Regions from separate parts of the Lysinibacillus sp. BNK-21 genome, predicted to be linked through region 4. Evidence: riboswitches for the same ligand, from Rfam matches in the RefSeq annotation. Region 4 holds a riboswitch; each other region holds the start of a gene.
What was found. Region 4 has a riboswitch for thiamine pyrophosphate ahead of ACMGGO_RS10375 (ABC transporter substrate-binding protein). Riboswitches for the same ligand answer to the same signal wherever they lie in the genome.
Positions count from the first base shown of each region.

Region 1: it holds a riboswitch for thiamine pyrophosphate, as region 4 does, so the genes downstream of both, thiW (energy coupling factor transporter S component ThiW) here and ACMGGO_RS10375 (ABC transporter substrate-binding protein) in region 4, are expected to answer to the same signal.
Region 2: it holds a riboswitch for thiamine pyrophosphate, as region 4 does, so the genes downstream of both, thiC (phosphomethylpyrimidine synthase ThiC) here and ACMGGO_RS10375 (ABC transporter substrate-binding protein) in region 4, are expected to answer to the same signal.
Region 3: it holds a riboswitch for thiamine pyrophosphate, as region 4 does, so the genes downstream of both, thiM (hydroxyethylthiazole kinase) here and ACMGGO_RS10375 (ABC transporter substrate-binding protein) in region 4, are expected to answer to the same signal.

Region 1 is NZ_JBLQTS010000001.1:3,656,198-3,661,137, reverse strand. It holds gene ACMGGO_RS18660 (VWA domain-containing protein) at 1-1,068, shown strand, start outside; gene thiW (energy coupling factor transporter S component ThiW) at 1,223-1,723, opposite strand; TPP riboswitch at 1,818-1,925, opposite strand; gene ACMGGO_RS18650 (MFS transporter) at 1,992-3,188, opposite strand; gene ACMGGO_RS18645 (ABC transporter substrate-binding protein) at 3,679-4,752, opposite strand; gene ACMGGO_RS18640 (ABC transporter permease) at 4,749-4,940, opposite strand, start outside.
Region 2 is NZ_JBLQTS010000001.1:4,298,579-4,303,518, reverse strand. It holds gene ACMGGO_RS21610 (AEC family transporter) at 36-965, shown strand; TPP riboswitch at 1,026-1,140, shown strand; gene thiC (phosphomethylpyrimidine synthase ThiC) at 1,281-3,059, shown strand; gene ACMGGO_RS21600 (catalase) at 3,183-4,688, opposite strand.
Region 3 is NZ_JBLQTS010000001.1:1,030,009-1,034,948, forward strand. It holds gene ACMGGO_RS05175 (alpha/beta-type small acid-soluble spore protein) at 1-80, shown strand, start outside; gene thiE (thiamine phosphate synthase) at 151-795, opposite strand; gene thiD (bifunctional hydroxymethylpyrimidine kinase/phosphomethylpyrimidine kinase) at 785-1,609, opposite strand; gene thiM (hydroxyethylthiazole kinase) at 1,597-2,364, opposite strand; TPP riboswitch at 2,448-2,545, opposite strand; gene mbcS (acyl-CoA synthetase MbcS) at 2,736-4,319, shown strand; gene sppA (signal peptide peptidase SppA) at 4,505-4,940, shown strand, end outside.
Region 4 is NZ_JBLQTS010000001.1:2,034,415-2,039,354, forward strand. It holds gene parE (DNA topoisomerase IV subunit B) at 1-861, shown strand, start outside; gene parC (DNA topoisomerase IV subunit A) at 858-3,296, shown strand; TPP riboswitch at 3,405-3,515, shown strand; gene ACMGGO_RS10375 (ABC transporter substrate-binding protein) at 3,669-4,664, shown strand; gene ACMGGO_RS10380 (thiamine-binding protein) at 4,666-4,940, shown strand, end outside.

The DNA.
Region 1 (4,940 bases), 1.6 Mb from region 4:
GGGCAGTCACAGGCAGGGAACTATGAGGATTTAATTGGTGAAGGGAAAGAAGAGGGTATAACCTTATCGACAGTAGCGATTGGACAAGATGCCGATGCGAACTTATTAGAAGCGCTTAGTGACATGGGCAGTGGACGTTTCTATGATGTGATAGATGAGCAAACCATTCCTTCTATTTTATCTCGAGAAACAGCTATGATTTCCCGCACCTATATTGAGGACAATCCATTCTATCCGGCAATTTATAATGCAGCAGGATGGAACTCACTGTTTGCTAATGGTGTCCCACAAATGAATGCATATATTGGGACAACGGCAAAACAGGGGGCTACTGTTGTAGCAAAAAGCGAGAAAGAAGATCCTGTGTTAGCGCAGTGGCAATATGGTCTTGGTAAAACATTTGCCTTTACATCTGATTCAACGGGTAAATGGACAGGAGATTGGGCAAGATGGCAGAATTGGGGAGCATTTTGGCAAACACTTATTTCTCAAATGCTACCAAGCTACAATGATGTAGCCTATGATGTAAGATTGGAAGCAGATGGTTCCTTTATGATTACAGACCCTACAAATGAAGCCGCATTTTTAGATATTGTAGCGGTAAATGAAGCAGGGGAGGAGCTAGAAACACAACTTGAAACCATTTCCGCATCTCAAGTTCGAGCTGTAGTACAAGCTGAACCTGGATTAATTTTCTTCCGTATAGCAGATGAAAAGCAGGCCATTTATCAGGCAGGGCTAAGTGTTCCTTATAGTGCTGAATACGAACTACTCCCTGTAAATAACCAACTGATAGAAGAGTTAACTCAACGAACAGGAGGCACTGTTTTAAAGGAACCACAAGATGTCTTCCGTGACTTTACGACAAAAGGAGCAGATCGGCAAAATATTGCCACATGGCTACTCTTAGCAAGTATGCTTCTTTTCTTTATTGATATTACGATAAGACGTTTTGGTTGGAATTTCCTAACGAATGCGAAGAAAAAAGAGCCGCTGGTTGAGGAAAAAACTATACCAGAAGACACGAATGTAGCACAGTTGTTAAAAGGCATGAAAAAACGATCTTAAAATAGAGGAAGCAGTGCAAATTCGAATAGTTTTGCACTGCTTTTTATATTCCTTGAAATAGAGAGTTATCCCCTTTGTAAAGAGGGTAAATGAGAAGAAAAGCGATCCAAATTGGACTACCCCAGCTCAATGAATGCTCATAATTCAATCTCTCTCAATAAAGAGAAGAATTAAACCTCTTTACTAGCTCTGTTTTACGCAAGCTACTTGCAACCATTACACCTAAAATAGCACCGATCGTACTTGATGTTAAAAAGGCTGGTAGGAAGAAGAATGCTGCTACAGATGTTCCCATGAATAATTTTGCATAAGGGACGGCAATAAGTGAAGCCAGAATGCCCGTTCCGATAACTTCTCCGATACCAGCTAACCACATTTTATTGCTATATTTATAGGCAAGGGCAGCACAGAACGCACCGATGATACTACCAGGGATAGCTAGTAGAGAGCCTGTTCCAGTAAGGATACGAATGATGGCAGTGACAAAGGCAACTATAACTGTTGGTACGGGTCCAAGTATAATGGCTCCTATCACATTAATAGCATGCTGAACTGGGTAAGCACGTGCGATTCCTGTTGGGATGGATACGAAAGTAGAGCCTGCAACAGCAACGGCTACTAATAAAGCCATGACTGTTAATTTACGAATTGACATAAAGTTCACTCCTTTTGGTAAAGTTCGTGAGGAAAAATAAAAAGGCCACCCCCTTTAAACAATAGGAAGCGGCCTTGCGTGTATATAGTGACAACAGCAAGTAGCGCCACTTCCCTCCGCTAGTGTGAACTAGATCAGGTTCAAAGGGTCCGTATATTACCATATACGTCTCAGCCTTTAAAAGACTCCCCTAGTGGTTAAAATCATTCAATTTTGTGAATCAACAATAATGTAACATACTGCTAAAAATAGTCAATGATTTTTCAGACTATTTTGTATCGGGATGCATTAAATGAGGTGCTTTTTTCACTGTCCAGATGAGCGCAAGGAAGAAACAGGCTAATAATATGATAGAACCGAAAATATATGGGCTATTCATATTCCAGTCAAATAATAAACCTGCCAAAGCGGGTCCAATCATATTTCCGAGGCTCATATAGGCATTATTCAAGCCCGCAGCAAATCCCTGCTCTTTCTCTGCAAGCTTTGAGATGAGTGTATTAACAGCTGGACGAATTAATGTCGTTGCTGTAGAGAAAATTGTTGCTACAACTAAAATAAGGGCAAAGCCAGAAACAAATAATATTAAGAAAATAGCAACGGATGCAATAAATAAATTTACTAGTACTACTTTCATTTCACCATAACGATTGAACAGTGGTGTAATAATAAACATTTGTACTACTACTCCAAAAGCACCACCAACAACTAATATAATCGCTATATCTACAGGTGTGTAATTAAACTTTTCTGTCACAAATAATGACAATGTCGTTTGGAAATTTGCAATTCCAAACGAGAACACCAGCATAATTATGAGCATAACAAAATAAGGCATATGTATGGAACGAGCCATTTGCTTCGCCAGATTGTCTTGCTTTTGTTTCTGTTGAGCAGTGTTTGGTTTGGTAGAAGGTAATAAAAAGTAAGATAAAATAGATGCTACAATGGCTGCAGCTCCAGCTGTGAAAAATGGGAAATGTAAGCTTACCTTTGCTAAAAAGCCACCAATACCTGGTCCAATCATAAAGCCAAGAGACATAGCGGCACCCAACATCCCCATACCTTTCCCACGTTCTTCATAGGTTGTGACGTCAGCGACAAAAGCCATAATAGGAGGTGCAACAAATGCGGAACCTAGACCACCTAAAAATCGTGCTAAAAAGAGCATCCATACATCTGTAGCAAGGCCAAATCCGATTTGTGCAAGACCTGTTACGATAAGACCGAAAATAATTAAATTTTTTCGTCCGTACTGATCTGAAAGATTCCCAGCAATAGGAGAAAATACGAATTGAGCTAAGGCGAACGTTGCGATTAGCATACCTAGAACTTGTCCTGCTGCACCAAATATTTTTAAATACTCTGGCATGACAGGAATAATAATGCCAATACTCCCCATTGCGATAAACATATTAAACATTAAAATATACAAAGCCGCCTTATTGGACTTCTGCTGGGTCATCGAATGAACCCCCTTTTTGTAATCAAATATAGTACAGTCTATCATAAAGAATTATTGCTTGGCTAATAGTTAAGATTATAGTACTGGTTCTATATTTAGAATGGTTTTCCACAAAAGTTTTTATCCACGCACCTATGCATGATGAAATAATACATTTTAGTCATAAAAGTTGAGGGAAAAGAAGCTATGGGAGGATAAATTAGTAAAGCAACAACAATTGAGGGACTTCTCTTATAAAGGGAGAATTAAAAATTTGGAGAGTCTGTCTGTAATGGTATAAAGCATGGCTATAAATTGTAGCGATGTTGAGCGTTAGAAGTTATGGACTATCAAAAATACACTAATGTGAGAATCTATTAAAATTTAGATAAAATATTTTATAAATATAATAATGCAAATAGTGATTGAAAATGTTCTTAGTTTAATAAACAGTTAGATAAGCAAAGTAAAAAACTAGCGAATTGGTGTGAAAACCAATTCGCTAGTTTAATTATCTGATACTCATTTTAAATTCTAAAAATAATTCGTTGTATTTCCCTAAATAATCAGGTCCTAAATTTTTGTAGACCTCTAATGTATCGCGTTGTTCTTCAGAAGGATAGTAGCGTTCGTCAGAAACAACTTCTTCGTCCATTAAGTCCATAGCGGCAATATTAGGAGTAGAATAGCCTACAAAATCAGCATTTTGAGCACCTGATTCAGCACTTAGCATGAAGTTAATAAAGGCGTGGGCACCATCAATATTTTTTGATGTTTTTGGGATGACCATATTATCAAACCATAAGTTTGAGCCTTCCTCAGGTACAGCAAAGTCTAACTCTTCATTTTCATACATCATATCAGCTGCTTGGCCAGACCATGTAAGGGCAACAGTTGCCTCATTATTGATCATTAACGGTGTGATTTCATCTCCAATGATCGCTTTAACATTTGGTGCAAGTGTAATTAATTTGTCAGTAGCTTCACGAAGTTCCTGATCATCTAGTGAATTCAGAGAATAGCCAAGACTGTTTAAGCCCATCCCAATGACTTCACGCGCACCATCTACTAAAAAGACTTTTCGCTTTAAAGAAGGGTCCCATAAATCGTCCCAAGAGGAGAAGTCTAAGTCTCCAACAAGGCTCGGATTGTAGACAATACCTACTGTTCCCCAAAAATAAGGGACAGAATATTTATTGTTAGCATCGAATGGTAAATCTAAAAAGTAAGGATCAATATTTTTTAAATTAGGGATTTTCGTTTTATCTAAAGGAATTAATAATTTTTCTTCCTTCATCTTCTCAATCATATATTCAGAAGGGACAGCAATATCGTAAGCTGTTCCGCCTTGCTGAATCTTTGTCATCATAGCTTCATTGGAATCGAATGTTTCATAGATGACATGAATGCCTGTTTCTTTTTCAAATTCTTTTAACAAATCAGGATCAATATATTCTCCCCAGTTAAAGATGGTTAACGTGTCTTTTCCACTTTTACCGCCTCCCGCACTTAAGGCATCAGCCGCATAGAATAAAAGGGCTGAAACGACAAGGATGGCGATGGTAGCTTGAATTAGTGACTTCATCGATGCCCCTCCATTCTTTTACTCGTACGACTTGTCATGAAATAATAACCAACAACAACTAAAACCGTAACAAAGAATACTAATCCAGAAATTGCATTCACCGTTAGAGAAATTCCTGCGCGGGCCATTGAATAAATTTCTACGGATAAAGTACTAAAGCCATTACCTGTTACAAAGAATGTCACGGC
Region 2 (4,940 bases), 2.3 Mb from region 4:
AACACTACTATTAACACTGGAAGGGGGACATTGATATGATGTATCTCGGAATGATTTTCTTTCAAATTGTTGTACCTATTTTAGTGTTACTTTTAATAGGCGCTATACTACAAAAGAAATTTCGCTTTAATTTAAAAGCATTGTCTCAGCTTATTACATATTGCTTTATGCCAGCAGCTGTTTTTGTAAATTTATATGAAACACATGTGGAATTAACTGTACTGGGAGAGGTCGGATTATTTATTGTACTCTTTATCGGTAGTCAAATGATACTCAGTCACTTTATGGCAAAAGGGTTAGGTTTAGCTAGAACAGAGGCTGCTGTCTTTAAAAATAGTGTTGTGCTCATTAACTCGGGTAATTACGGTATTCCAGTGGCTCAAATGATATTTGCCACGCAACCTATTGGAGTAGCCATTCAGGTCATGCTCGTAATCTTTCAAAATATGACTACGTATACATATGGTTTATACAATTTAATTTCTTCTACAAAGTCAGGTATGACAATCATCAAGGATTTCTTTAAAATGCCTATTATTCATGCGCTGATTATAGGTGTCGCTATGAATTATTTTGATATCGGTATACCACAGTTTATCAAAATACCAGTAGAACATGTGGCAGATGGATTTATTGCTGTGGCTCTAATTACTTTAGGTGCGCAATTATCACAACTAGAGATGAAATCAATGTTTAATAAAACCGTCTTTATCAGCTGTTTTACGCGACTAATTATTGGACCATCTGTTGCATTGGCCATTATTTATATATTGGGATTAGATGGAGTCGTCGCACAATCACTCTTTATAGCTAGTGCCTTTCCAACATCCCGCAATAGTTCTAGTCTAGCATTGGAATATGATGTAGAATCAGCAACAGCCGCGCAAGCTGTTTTATTTTCAACCATTGTAAGCTGTATAACTGTAACCATTGTGATCTATTTTGCAGAAGTATTATTTACCTAGTAAGATAAAAAATAACTTCCATCTCTTAGTATTATCTGCTACACTAGCATCAAACTAAATAGTATTAACTAGGGGAGTCTGATGAGTCAGGCTGAGAGGGAAACGCTACGAAGTTTCTTGACCCTTTGGACCTGATCTGGCTCATACCAGCGTGGGAAAGTTAAGAAGCTATTGCAGAGTATGCAATCAATAGACCTTTACATTCGTGGCCGGATCCAAATAATTATTTTGGATTCGGCCTTTATTTTTTGGATTGTTGGGGTGAGCTAGAATCGGTCCTTATATCAAAATAAATTTAAGGGAGAGAAGTAGCTCATGTCAGCAATTAGTGAAAAGAATATTACCATTATTTCCGGCTTTGAAGGAAGCAAAAAAGTATATGTGGAAGGATCACGCCCAGATATTCTAGTACCTATGCGAGAAATTGCATTAAGTCCGACAACAGGCAGTTTTGGAAATGAAGAAAATGCTCCTATTCGAGTATATGATACAAGTGGGCCCTATACAGATCCAGCCTACCAAGTAGATATTACGAAAGGTTTACCTGCCTTACGAAATGCATGGATTCAAGAGCGAGGGGATGTAGAAGCATATGAGGGACGCTCCATTAAACCGGAAGATAATGGCTTTCGTCATGTTGATGACCCGCGTATTCAAGAAAATGTCTTCCCTGAGTTGGCGAGAAAGCCTTTGCGTGCTAAAAAAGGTAAAAATGTGACACAGCTTCACTATGCACGAAAGGGAATTATAACGCCTGAAATGGAGTTTGTAGCGATTCGTGAAAATATGGATCCTGAATTTGTACGTTCAGAAATTGCAGCTGGGCGTGCTATAATGCCTTCTAATATTAATCACCCTGAGGCAGAGCCAATGATTATTGGGCGTAATTTTCATGTAAAGATCAATGCGAATATCGGGAATTCTGCTGTATCTTCTTCCATTGCAGAAGAAGTTGAGAAAATGACCTGGGCAACTCGATGGGGCGCAGATAATATTATGGATTTATCGACTGGTAAACATATTCATACAACTAGAGAATGGATTATTCGAAATGCTGCAGTGCCAGTGGGAACAGTGCCAATTTATCAGGCTTTAGAAAAGGTAAATGGTGTAGCAGAGGATTTAACGTGGGAGGTTTATCGTGATACTCTCATAGAACAAGCCGAGCAGGGTGTAGATTACTTCACCATTCATGCAGGTGTCCTTTTACGCTATGTACCACTAACAGCAAATCGTGTGACAGGTATTGTATCTCGAGGTGGCTCTATAATGGCACAGTGGTGTTTATATCATCATCAAGAGAATTTCCTGTATACACACTTTGAGGAAATCTGTGAAATTATGAAAGCCTATGATGTTGCTTTTTCCTTAGGTGATGGTTTACGCCCAGGCTCAATTGCAGATGCCAATGATGAGGCACAATTTGCAGAGCTTGAAACACTAGGCGAGCTAACACAGATTGCTTGGCAGCATGATGTTCAGGTAATGGTTGAGGGACCAGGTCATGTACCAATGCATCTGATTAAAGAAAACATGGACAAGCAATTAGAGGTTTGTAAGGAAGCGCCCTTCTATACATTAGGACCACTCACAACAGATATTGCTCCAGGTTATGACCACATTACATCAGCCATTGGGGCAGCCATGATTGGCTGGTTTGGTACAGCGATGCTTTGTTATGTGACACCGAAAGAGCATCTTGGTTTACCGAATCGCGAGGACGTTCGTGTGGGCGTTATCACTTATAAAATTGCTGCACATGCTGCTGATTTAGCAAAAGGTCATCCAGGTGCACAACAACGAGACGATGCACTGTCTAAAGCGCGCTTTGAGTTCCGTTGGCGTGATCAATTCAATCTGTCACTAGATCCCGAGCGTGCAGTGGAATATCATGATGAGACACTGCCAGCAGAGGGAGCAAAAACAGCACACTTTTGTTCTATGTGTGGGCCTAAATTCTGTAGCATGAGAATTTCACAGGATATTCGTAATTATGCGAAAGATAAGGATTTGAATACGACTGAAGCGATCCATCAAGGTATGAAAGAAAAGGCTGAGGAGTTTAAAAAAGCAGGCAGTCAAATTTACCAATAATGAAAGAAAAGGCTTATGTCAAAAAAATAGACATAGGCCTTTTCTTAATAAAAAAACTCCATGTGAATAGTGGATTCACATGGAGTAAAAGTTGGATTTGGATATCAATAATAAAGTGGAATATTAAACGTTTGTTGGTTGTTTTACATATGGATTTGTAAGGTCCATACCTTCTAAGGAAAGACCCATCGCTTTAGCGACACCTTCACCATATGCTGGGTCAGCTAGATAGCAGTGAAGGATGTGACGGCGTTTGATGAACTCTTCAACAGAAGCCATATCGTTCGCGGTATTTTCAAATAAGCGTTGCTGCTCTTCCGAAGTCAATAGACGGAATAGTTTACCTGGTTGTTCAAAGTAATTATTATCGTCTTCACGGAAATCATGAATACCTGCATGACCATCAATACGTAATTCAGGCTCTTTATGGTCTAAATTATGCTCCCACTCACCATAGCTATTTGGTTCATAGCTTAATGTCGAACCAAGATTGCCATCAAAGCGCATTGCTCCATCGCGATGGAAAGTACGGAATGGACATTTTGGTGCGTTGACAGGAAGCATATAGTGGTTTACACCAAGACGATAGCGTTGGGCATCGGCATATGCAAAGATACGACCTTGTAACATTTTATCTGGTGAGAAGCTGATGCCAGGAACAATGTTAGATGGTGCGAATGCAGCTTGTTCAACTTCTGCAAAGTAGTTGTCTGGATTTTTGTTTAACTCGAATTCACCTACAGGAATTAATGGGAAGTCTTTTTTATACCATACCTTTGTTAAATCAAATGGGTTGTATGGTAGCTCACGAGCTTGTTCCTCTGTCATTACCTGAATGTACATTTTCCATTTAGGGAAATCGCCTTTTTCAATTGCTTCATATAAATCACGTTGTGAAGATTCGCGGTCTTGACCAATAATCTCATTAGCCTCGGCACCAGTTAAGTTCTTAATGCCTTGCTCTGTACGGAAGTGGAATTTAACCCAAACACGTTCATTATTAGCATTGATAAAGCTATACGTATGAGAACCAAATCCGTGCATATTACGGTAACCAGCTGGAATACCACGGTCAGACATAACAATTGTCACTTGGTGAAGTGCTTCAGGTAATGAAGTCCAGAAATCCCAGTTAGAGTTGGCATTTTTCATATTTGTACGTGGGTCACGTTTTACCACATGGTTTAAATCTGTAAAGTGTAACGGGTCACGGAAGAAGAATACAGGTGTATTGTTCCCTACTAAATCCCAGTTTCCATCTTCTGTATAGAATTTAAGGGCGAAGCCACGAATATCTCGCTCTGCATCTGCTGCACCACGCTCACCCGCTACTGTAGAGAAACGTGCGAACATTTCAGTTTTCTTGCCGATCTCTGAGAAGATTTTCGCTTTAGTATATTGTGAAATATCATGCGTTACAGTAAAAGTACCAAATGCACCTGAGCCCTTTGCGTGCATACGACGTTCTGGAATTACTTCACGGTTGAAATTTGCTAGTTTTTCAACTAACCATACATCCTGAAGTAAAAGAGGGCCACGTGGACCTGCTGACATAGAGTCATGGTTACTTACTACTGGAGCACCACCTGCTGTTGTAAAGCGACGGCTACGATCATTTGCGTTTGTCATATTAGTTTACCTCCTGAAAAAAATGTGAGTCAAACTCTTCGTCTATAACTATAACAAATATAAAATAGAATTGCTAGTACATTATAATAATTATCGTTAAAGAATTTTTATATTTAAGTATAAACTATAAATATATGCGCTAGACATAGGGTTTATACATAGTTTTTAACTTAAATTTATTTTATTTAATCTCAATTTTATAGATAATTGTCATATTAAGATCAAGATAATGACATCATGATAAAATCTTTA
Region 3 (4,940 bases), 1.0 Mb from region 4:
CCGTTGGTGGTGAAATCACTAAACGTCTTGTACAAATGGCAGAATCTCAATTAAAAGGTATGCCAAACAACAACCAATAAATGCTGATTAAGCATTTATAAACTTAAAACCAGTGACCGTAAAAGGCACTGGTTTTAGTTTGTTTATTGATCATTTATTTATACGAGATAGGGATCTAAATGTAGCTACTGTATGATCAACATCTTTGCTTTGACAAATAGCTGAAATAACAGCAACACCATCAACCCCCGTTTGAAATACAGAATGTGCATTTGTGAAATTAATTCCACCGATTGCTACAATTGGTAATTCAGGATGTAATGAATGAGCCTCCTGTAAAAAAGATGTACCACATGGTGGTTGTGCATCACTTTTAGAGGATGTTGGAAAGATTGGACCGATACCAACATAATCAGCTTGATGGTTAATAGCTATTTGCAATTCTTCCTCGCAATGGACAGATACACCAAGAATCATGTTCCCGATTCTTTTACGTGCTACACTTACAGGTAAATCATCTTGTCCGATATGAACACCATCAGCTCCTAGTCGTATCGCTAGATCAACATCGTCATTAATGATAAAGGGCACATGATAGTGATGACATAGTTTTTGGCATTGGCGTGCAAATTGTTCATAGGCAAGTCCAGTTAACGCGTGAGGACCTTTTTCACGAAATTGAAACATTGTAATGCCTGCTTGCAAGGCTTTTTCTAGGATATAGATAGGTTGTTCTTGAGGAGGAACATTGCTCGTACCCATAATAAAATAAAGCTCCAAATCCTCACGTTTCATGAATAATCACCTCACAGCCTTCCTTATACTGTTGATAAGCAAAATGATTAGTGGGTCCATGACCATTTCCAATCGATAAATTAAACATAATAGCTAATTGGATATATTTTTTAGCTTCCATAATGGCATTTTCCAGAGCAAATCCTTGTCCAAGAAAAGCAGTAAGTGCTGCGGAAAATGTACATCCAGTACCATGCGTATTTTTTGTTTGGATTCGTGGAGACTGCAAAGAAAAAGAACGTCCATTTTTGCAAAATACATAATCAATGGCATAAAGTGGATCTGCTAAATGACCACCTTTAATGATGACACATTGTACACCTAGCTGTAACAAGCTTTGAGCTACTTCTTTCATATCTTCAAAATGATGAATAGATCTCCCAGTAAGTGTCTCTGCCTCGGGTATATTGGGCGTAACAACCGTAGCAAGTGGTAATAAAGTTGAGCGTAAGGCATCGATAGCTTCTTGCTGTAATAGGCTTTCCCCACCTTTTGCAATCATCACCGGATCAACAATCAGTGGAATGTTTAGCTCCCTGATCTTGTGTGCAATTGCTTTGATAATTTCTGAGGAATAAAGCATTCCTGTTTTAATCGCAGCGATTGGAAAATCTTCTACTAAGGCCTCTAATTGTTTTTTTATAAAGGAAACGTCAATAGGGCAAACACCTGTTACACCCAAAGTATTTTGAGCAGTTAGAGCAGTAATAACAGAAGTACCGAACACTTCTAATTCCTGAAATGTTTTTAAATCAGCCTGTATACCCGCGCCTCCACCACTATCTGAGCCAGCGATTGTTGTTACAATATGCATGAAGCTGCACCATCCTTTGATAAGCGATGTATAGCATTGAGTAAGGCTATTTGAAAATCACCAATGTCTGCAGTAAATGCGGATGCCAGTACACCTGCTTTTTTATAGTAAGTAAGTGTTTCTGTTAATTGTTGGTAAGGATTATGGCTTACACTATAGGCTGCGCCACAAATTGCGCTAAGTAAACAACCTGTACCCGTTACTTCCGTCATTTGTGGATGACCACCAGCGATCCATTGGCTATGCTTGCCATCAGTTATAAAATCGCGTTCTCCTGTGACAATAACAATGCATTGATAGCGTTGAGCCAATGATGTGGCTTCTAATTCCATAGCGATAGTGCCATGACCACTATCGACACCCTTTTGTTGCCAATTTACACCAACTATTGCTGCTAGCTCGCCGAGATTACAGCGAATCACGGCAAAGTGTATGTTTTCAAGTAAGTATCTTACGGTTTCCTTACGATAAGTTGTGGCTCCAACTCCGACAGGATCTAAAATAACAGGAATACCAAGTTTATTGGCTTTTTCACCTGCTAAAAACATGGCACTTTTTGTGCGATCATTAAGTGTTCCAATATTAATTAATAATGCTTGAGCAATGGCCACCATCTCCTCTACCTCTTGGTAGTCATCGGCCATTACTGGTGAAGCACCTATCGCTAATAAACCATTTGCTTGAAAATTTGCCACTACATAATTGGTTATACAATGGATAAGTGGTTGCTGTTGACGAATTGTTTGAAAAATCATTGTAGTCCTCCTTTAGGGATGGACGTAAGCATGCAAAAAAGGCTCTTTTTGTGTAAAAATGCACGAAAAGAGCCTTTCATCTGAAAACGATGTTTATTGCTCCCTACGTCAGTATTAACTAACAGGTTCAAAGGGTCAGGTTTTACCTTCTCAACTCTTACGAGTCCCCCTGCAATCTTGCTTTTAGTTGACCAAAATGTACCATACTTTTCATTTGTATTCAATAGCAAGTTTTCCTATAGATAAAATGTGACCGATGCCATATAGGAGGGTATGATAGTTGTCATGACTTTACCGAAATTAAGCACAAACCATTGAAAATGCTGAAAAAAGAGTTTTATAATGTGTCATAACAAAAGGGGGCAATTGCCATGAAAAGACAAGATTTAGTTGCACCAGAATGGTATAACATAGTAGAGGAAATTGAAAAATATGCTCAGGATGCAGCCAAAAATGCTTTAATCATTTATGAAGAAAACCAAGACATCCAATGTATTACATATGCACATTTATTGGAAAAAGCAAATCAAGTAGCACATGTATTCACCAAGCAAGGTTTAAAGAAAGGTGATGTCATTTTAGTAATGGTACCACGTTCGGTTGAAGCATATATTGTGTATATTGCTGCATTGAAAGCGGGTTTAACTATTATTCCAAGTTCTGAGATGTTAAGAACAAAGGATATTGAGTATCGAATTCATCATGCAAATGCTAAAGCAGTTATTGCATTTGAACCCTATATTGAACAGTTCGATAAAGTGGGAAATTTACAAGACATACTGCAATTTGTTATAGGGAATGCACATGAACCTTGGCAGAACATACTTGAAAAAATGAATAATCAACCTACAACCTACATAAATCCTATCCCAACAAAAAGCACAGACAATGCATTTTTAGCCTATACAAGCGGAACAACAGGAAATCCAAAAGCAGCAGTGCATACGCATAGTTGGGGCTATGCTCATTTACGAACAACAGCACCATATTGGTTGGGTGTACAAGAAAATGATATTGTTTGGGCGACTGCAGCACCAGGGTGGCAAAAATGGATTTGGAGTCCATTTCTAGCTACTTTAGGCAGTGGTGCTACTGCATTTGTCTACAAAGGTAAATTTGAAGCAACTTCTTATTTAGCATTGCTTGAGAGATTCAAAATCAATGTACTATGCTGTACACCAACTGAATATCGTTTTATGGCAGCGCTTGAAAATTTACATGAATATGATTTAAGTGCAATTCGCCAAGCTGTATCAGCTGGTGAGCCATTAAATAGTGAGGTTATTAGAGTATTCTTGGAAACATTCAAATTACAAGTGCGAGATGGCTATGGACAAACGGAAAATACATTATTGGTAGGCACAATGGTAGGGATGGAAGCGAGAGTTGGCTCTATGGGAAAACCTACTCCTGGCAACACTGTTGAAATTATTAATGATTTGGGCAAACCTGTTACAATCGGAGAAGTTGGTGATATTGCTGTTCATCGCGAAACGCCAGCACTCTTTAAAAAATATTTAAATGATCCTGAACGTACAAATTTACAATTTCGTGGGGATTGGTATATTACAGGAGATCGTGCCTATAAAGATGAAGATGGCTACTTTTGGTTTGACGGACGAGGAGACGATGTTATTATATCCTCAGGCTATACAATTGGCCCTTTTGAAGTAGAGGATGCTTTAATGAAACATCCAACTGTAAAAGAGGCTGCTGTTATAGCGAGCCCTGATAAAGTAAGAGGAAATATTGTCAAAGCATTTATTGTTCTGCGCAATGGTGAAAAAGGTGATGGAGCGCTTATTCAAACACTCCAAAGTCATGTTAAATCATTGACTGCTCCTTATAAATATCCACGTGCTATTGAATTTGTAGAGGAACTACCAAAAACATCTTCTGGGAAAATTAGACGTGTCGAATTACGGCAACAAGAAATCAAACACCTCCAATTATAATATTTCCTAGGAAATAATGTCGAAAATCAAAGTTCATCAAAGGTATGGACTTTGATTTTTTTATTTTTTTTAGGTAAGGTAATATGAGGAAATACATAGCTTAAAGCTTTTTGTGTTTAATTATTGCAAAAAAATGAAACAAATTGGCAAGTCATACGTATTACGTGTTGAGGAGGCGGAAAGACATGAATGTAAAAAGGTGGGTTGCTTTAGTAGTGGCAGGTGTTCTTTTACTATTTTCGTTAGGAATTAATACCATTTTTGCGCTATTTAAAGCAGATTTCCTAGGTAATTTTGATAGCTTAATGGCAGGTAATAGCTTAGATGTATATGAAAATGTCATTGAAGGGGAGAATTTTGATAAGCGAATTGCTTATTTAAAGGTAGATGGAACAATTCAAGATATCGGCTCAAGTACATTGTGGCAACCAGTTGCCTATGATCATCAATTTTTCTTAGAACAATTGGATAATATTTTATATGATGAGTCCATACAGGGTGTTGTTTTAAGCGTTAATTCACCAGGTGGTGGTGTAAAGGAATCTGCAGATATCTATAAAAAGCTACTAAAAATAAAAGAAGAACGACAAATTCCAATTTATGTATCAATGGATTCTATGG
Region 4 (4,940 bases):
TCAGCTTCTCTTGTTCGTAAAGCGATTCGAGCGCAGCAAGTGCGTGAAGCAGCTCGTAAAGCGCGTGAGGATGCACGAAATGGCAAGAAAAACAAAAAGGGTAGTACGATTTTATCTGGAAAATTAACACCAGCTCAGTCACGTAATGCGGCAAAAAATGAGCTGTATTTAGTCGAGGGTGATTCTGCGGGTGGCTCTGCTAAACAAGGTCGTGACCGTACATTCCAAGCGATTCTGCCATTGCGCGGGAAGGTAATCAATACAGAGAAAGCCAAGCTACAGGATATTATGAAAAACGAAGAAATTTCAACGATTATCCATGCGATTGGGGCAGGTGTTGGTACGGATTTTGCGGTGGAGGATTCTGCCTACAATAAAGTAGTCATCATGACCGATGCGGATACGGATGGGGCACATATTCAAGTCTTGCTATTAACATTCTTCTATCGTTATATGCGTCCGCTCATTGAGTCTGGGAAGGTCTATATCGCACTACCGCCGCTTTATAAAGTCTCTAGAGGTACAGGGAAAAAAGAAGTCATTGAATATGCTTGGACAGAAAGTGATTTACAAAAGGCCATCAAGAAGGTTGGAAAGGGTTACATATTACAGCGTTATAAAGGTCTTGGTGAGATGAATGCAGACCAACTGTGGGACACAACGATGAACCCTGAAACACGGACATTGATTCGTGTCACAATCGAGGATGGTGCACGAGCGGAGAGACGTGTCACGACGTTAATGGGTGATAAGGTGGAACCACGTCGTAAATGGATCGAAGCCAATGTAGACTTCGGTATGGAGGATGATTCTAACATTTTAGAGAATGAATTCATCCAACAAGAGGAGGACCAAGCATGAGTAGTACAGAAAAGTTTCAAGATTTACCGTTAGAAGAAGTAATGGGTGACCGTTTTGGTCGCTATAGTAAATATATTATTCAAGACCGCGCGTTGCCTGATGCACGTGACGGTCTTAAACCAGTACAGCGCCGTATTTTATATGCGATGTTTACGGAAGGCAACACACATGATAAGCCGTTCCGTAAATCCGCAAAAACAGTGGGTAATGTAATTGGTAACTATCATCCGCACGGCGATAGCTCTGTGTATGAAGCGATGGTACGGATGAGTCAGGACTGGAAGGCACGTCATATGCTTATTGAGATGCACGGGAACAATGGCTCGGTAGATGGCGATCCTCCAGCTGCAATGCGTTATACAGAGGCGAGACTATCAGCTATTGCCGCTGAAATGCTACGAGATATTGGCAAGAAAACGGTCGAATTTGTGCCAAACTTTGATGATCAGGATATGGAGCCAACTGTATTACCAGCACGTTTTCCTAACCTTTTAGTCAATGGCTCTACAGGAATTTCCGCTGGTTATGCGACAGATATTCCGCCACATGCCTTAGATGAAGTACTGGATGCTGTGTTGATGCGCTTAGACAAGCCTAATGTTACTGTAGATGAATTGATGACGGTGATTAAAGGACCTGATTTCCCAACGGGTGGAATCATTCAAGGTGTTGATGGCATTAAAAAGGCGTATGAAACAGGTCGTGGTAAAATCATCGTCCGTGCACAAGCAGTTGTTGAACCAATTAAGGGTGGTAAAGAGCAAATTGTTATCACTGAGTTACCATATGATGTAAATAAAGCGAATCTTGTGAAAAAAATTGATGAGCAACGTGTAGATAAACGACTAGAAGGCATTGCAGAAATTCGTGATGAATCAGACCGTACAGGCTTACGTGTCGTAATTGAGCTGAAAAAGGATGTACCAGGACAAGGAATTTTACAGTACTTGTTTAAAACAACTGATTTACAGGTAGCTTATAATTTTAATATGATTGCCATTCATAACCGTCGTCCAACGATGATGACATTGCCATTATTGCTAGATGCGTATATTGCCCATCAAAAAGAAGTGGTAACAAACCGTTCCATTTATGATTTACAAAAGGCAAAGGATCGTTCTCATATTGTAGATGGATTAATTAAAGCTCTTTCCATTTTAGATGAAGTCATTGCGACGATCCGTTCTTCTAATGATAAGAAGGATGCGAAGCTTAATTTACAAGCAAAGTTTGATTTTACAGAGGTACAAGCAGAGGCCATTGTAAGCCTGCAATTATATCGTTTAACGAATACGGATATTACAGAGCTACGTCAGGAACAGGACGAGTTAAATAAGCTAATTGCGAAGCTAGAGGGGATTCTACAAAGTGAAGCAAAGCTAGTGCGTGTTATTAAACAAGAGTTACTAGATATTAAGAAACGCTTTACAGAACCTCGTCGCTCGAAGATTGAGCAAGAAATTGAAGAAATCAAAATTACATTGGATGTCCTTGTGCCAAGTGAAGAGGTTGTCGTAACAGTAACGAAGGATGGTTATATTAAACGTACATCCACACGTTCTCATGCCGCTTCAAACGGGCAAGATTTTGCCATGAAGGATTCAGATTATTTATTGTATGAAGCAAATTTAAATACTCAGCACCATCTACTGCTTTTCACAAATCGAGGCAATTATATTTATCAGCCTGTTCATGAGCTGCCTGATATACGCTGGAAGGATCTCGGCCAGCATATTTCAAGTATTGTACCAACAGGGGAAGATGAATCGATTATTGCGGTTTATGGTTTCGAAACATTTGACCAGCCAAATACGTATGTCTTCACAGCCACAAAAGATGGCCAAATTAAGCGCTCACCACTCGCAGACTATGCGGTAACGCGTTATTCAAAGCCAATTAAAACGATGAATGTCAAGGCTGGTGATGCGATGATCTATGCATCATTTGTGACTGATGACGTGGAGCTGATGCTCACAACAGATACAGCCTATGCGATTCGTTTCCCAATGGAGGAACTACCTGTAACAGGTGTGAAAACAGGTGGTGTGAAAGGGATCACACTAAAAGATGGAGAAGCCTTAGTTGGCGTCAATGTATTACAGCCAGATGTTACCCACTATGTAGTGATTGTGACACAGCGTGGGGCCGTGAAGAAAATGAATGTCGCTGAAGTTGAAGTAGCAAGTCGTGCAAAACGTGGACTAAAAGTATTAACAGAGTTAAAAGCAAACCCTCACCGAATTGTGGCAGTTGTTCAAGCAACAGACGAGGAGCAGGTTGTGATTGAAACTGAAAAAGGTGTTCAAGAGATGATTGACGTACAAGCATTGTCTCGTGCGGATCGCCATTCCAATGGTTCATTTAAAGTGGATATTGCAACAGATGGAGCAATTTCTCATGTTGTAACAGCCAAAAAAGAACAGAAACCAAGCTAATAGCATGCCCAGCCTCTTAGGAGCGCTGGGCTTTAAGCTCTATTCAAAAATAGCACCTTGTCATTTAAGTGAAACTATGGGTATAATAATCATCGAAAAGTTCATAGCGAAAGAATGTAGGGGGGCTAGTAATTGCTAGCTGAGATTGTGTCCGGTAGACGCTGACCCTTTGAACCTGATTTGGCTCGTACCAGCGTAGGGAACATCTATTCAAAAAGCAAAGTTTTGAAGATTGATTGCAATACGTCTGGGAGGAATCCTAGGCGTTTTTTTATGTTTTCAAGCAACAGCTTGCCAACATTGTATACGCTTTCTTCTGGTGACAACATTCATTCATGAACACTTTCATATTACAAACTGGGAGGCTTTCGCATGAAAAAATGGTTTTTTATTTTATTGGCAGCACTATTGACATTAGTAGGCTGTAGTGACAAGGATGACAAGCAGGCTGCAGACAAGCTGAAAAAGGTGTCTGTGGTACTGGATTGGACGCCGAATACAAATCATACAGGACTATATGTTGCCAAAAAACTCGGTTATTTTGAGGAACAGGGTTTAGATGTTGATATTATTATGCCTGGTGAGGCGGGCGCAGATCAGCTTGTTGCTTCTGGAAAGGCGGATTTTGGCGTGAGCTATCAGGAAGGCATAACACAGGCACGAGTACAGGATGTGCCGCTGGTCTCCATCGCAGCAATTATACAGCATAATACATCTGGCTTTGCTTCTATTGCTTCGAAGGGCATTACATCGCCAAAGGATTTTGAAGGTAAAACCTATGGTGGTTGGGGCGCGCCATTAGAGCAAGCCGTTTTACAATCACTCATGCAAAAAGAAAAGGCAGATATTAATAAGCTAGATATCGTCAATGCAGGCGATTTAGATTTCTTCACAATGATGGAAAAAGATATTGATTTTGCTTGGATTTATTATGCATGGACAGGAATTGAAGCTGAGCTGCGTGGGGAAAAGATCAATATGCTATATCTTACAGATTATAGTGATCAATTAGATTATTATACGCCAGTTTTAGCTACAAATGAAAAAATGATACAGGACAATCCTGATGTTGTTAAAGCCTTTGTGGCAGCTGCATCGAAGGGCTATGAATACGCAATTGAAAACCCAAGTGAAGCGGCTGATATTTTAATCGAAGCAGCTCCTGATTTAGATAAAGCGTTGGTGCAAAAAAGTCAGGAATGGCTGGCCGATAAATACCAGGACGATGCCAAGCAATGGGGAGAGCAAAAGCTTTCGGTGTGGGAAAATTACGCGAAATGGATGTCTAGCAATCAAGTATTAGAGGGCGAATTTGATGCGAAAAAAGCCTTTACTAATGATTTCTTACCTAAAAAGGAGGCCAAATAAGATGGCAAATTCATTAATCAGTGTACAAATCATTCCGAAGACAGAGAAATATGAAGATGTTATACCATATGTCGATGCAGCAATTGCGGTGATCGATGCTTCTGGGGTGAAATATGAGGTACATCCATTGGAAACAACGATGGAGGGTGAGCTTTCAACATTGCTCCAAATCATTGAAAAAATGAATGAGAAGATGATCGAACTTGGTGCCATTAATGTCATTACACAAGTGAAAATTTTATATCAGCCAACGGGTATTACGATGGATACATTAAC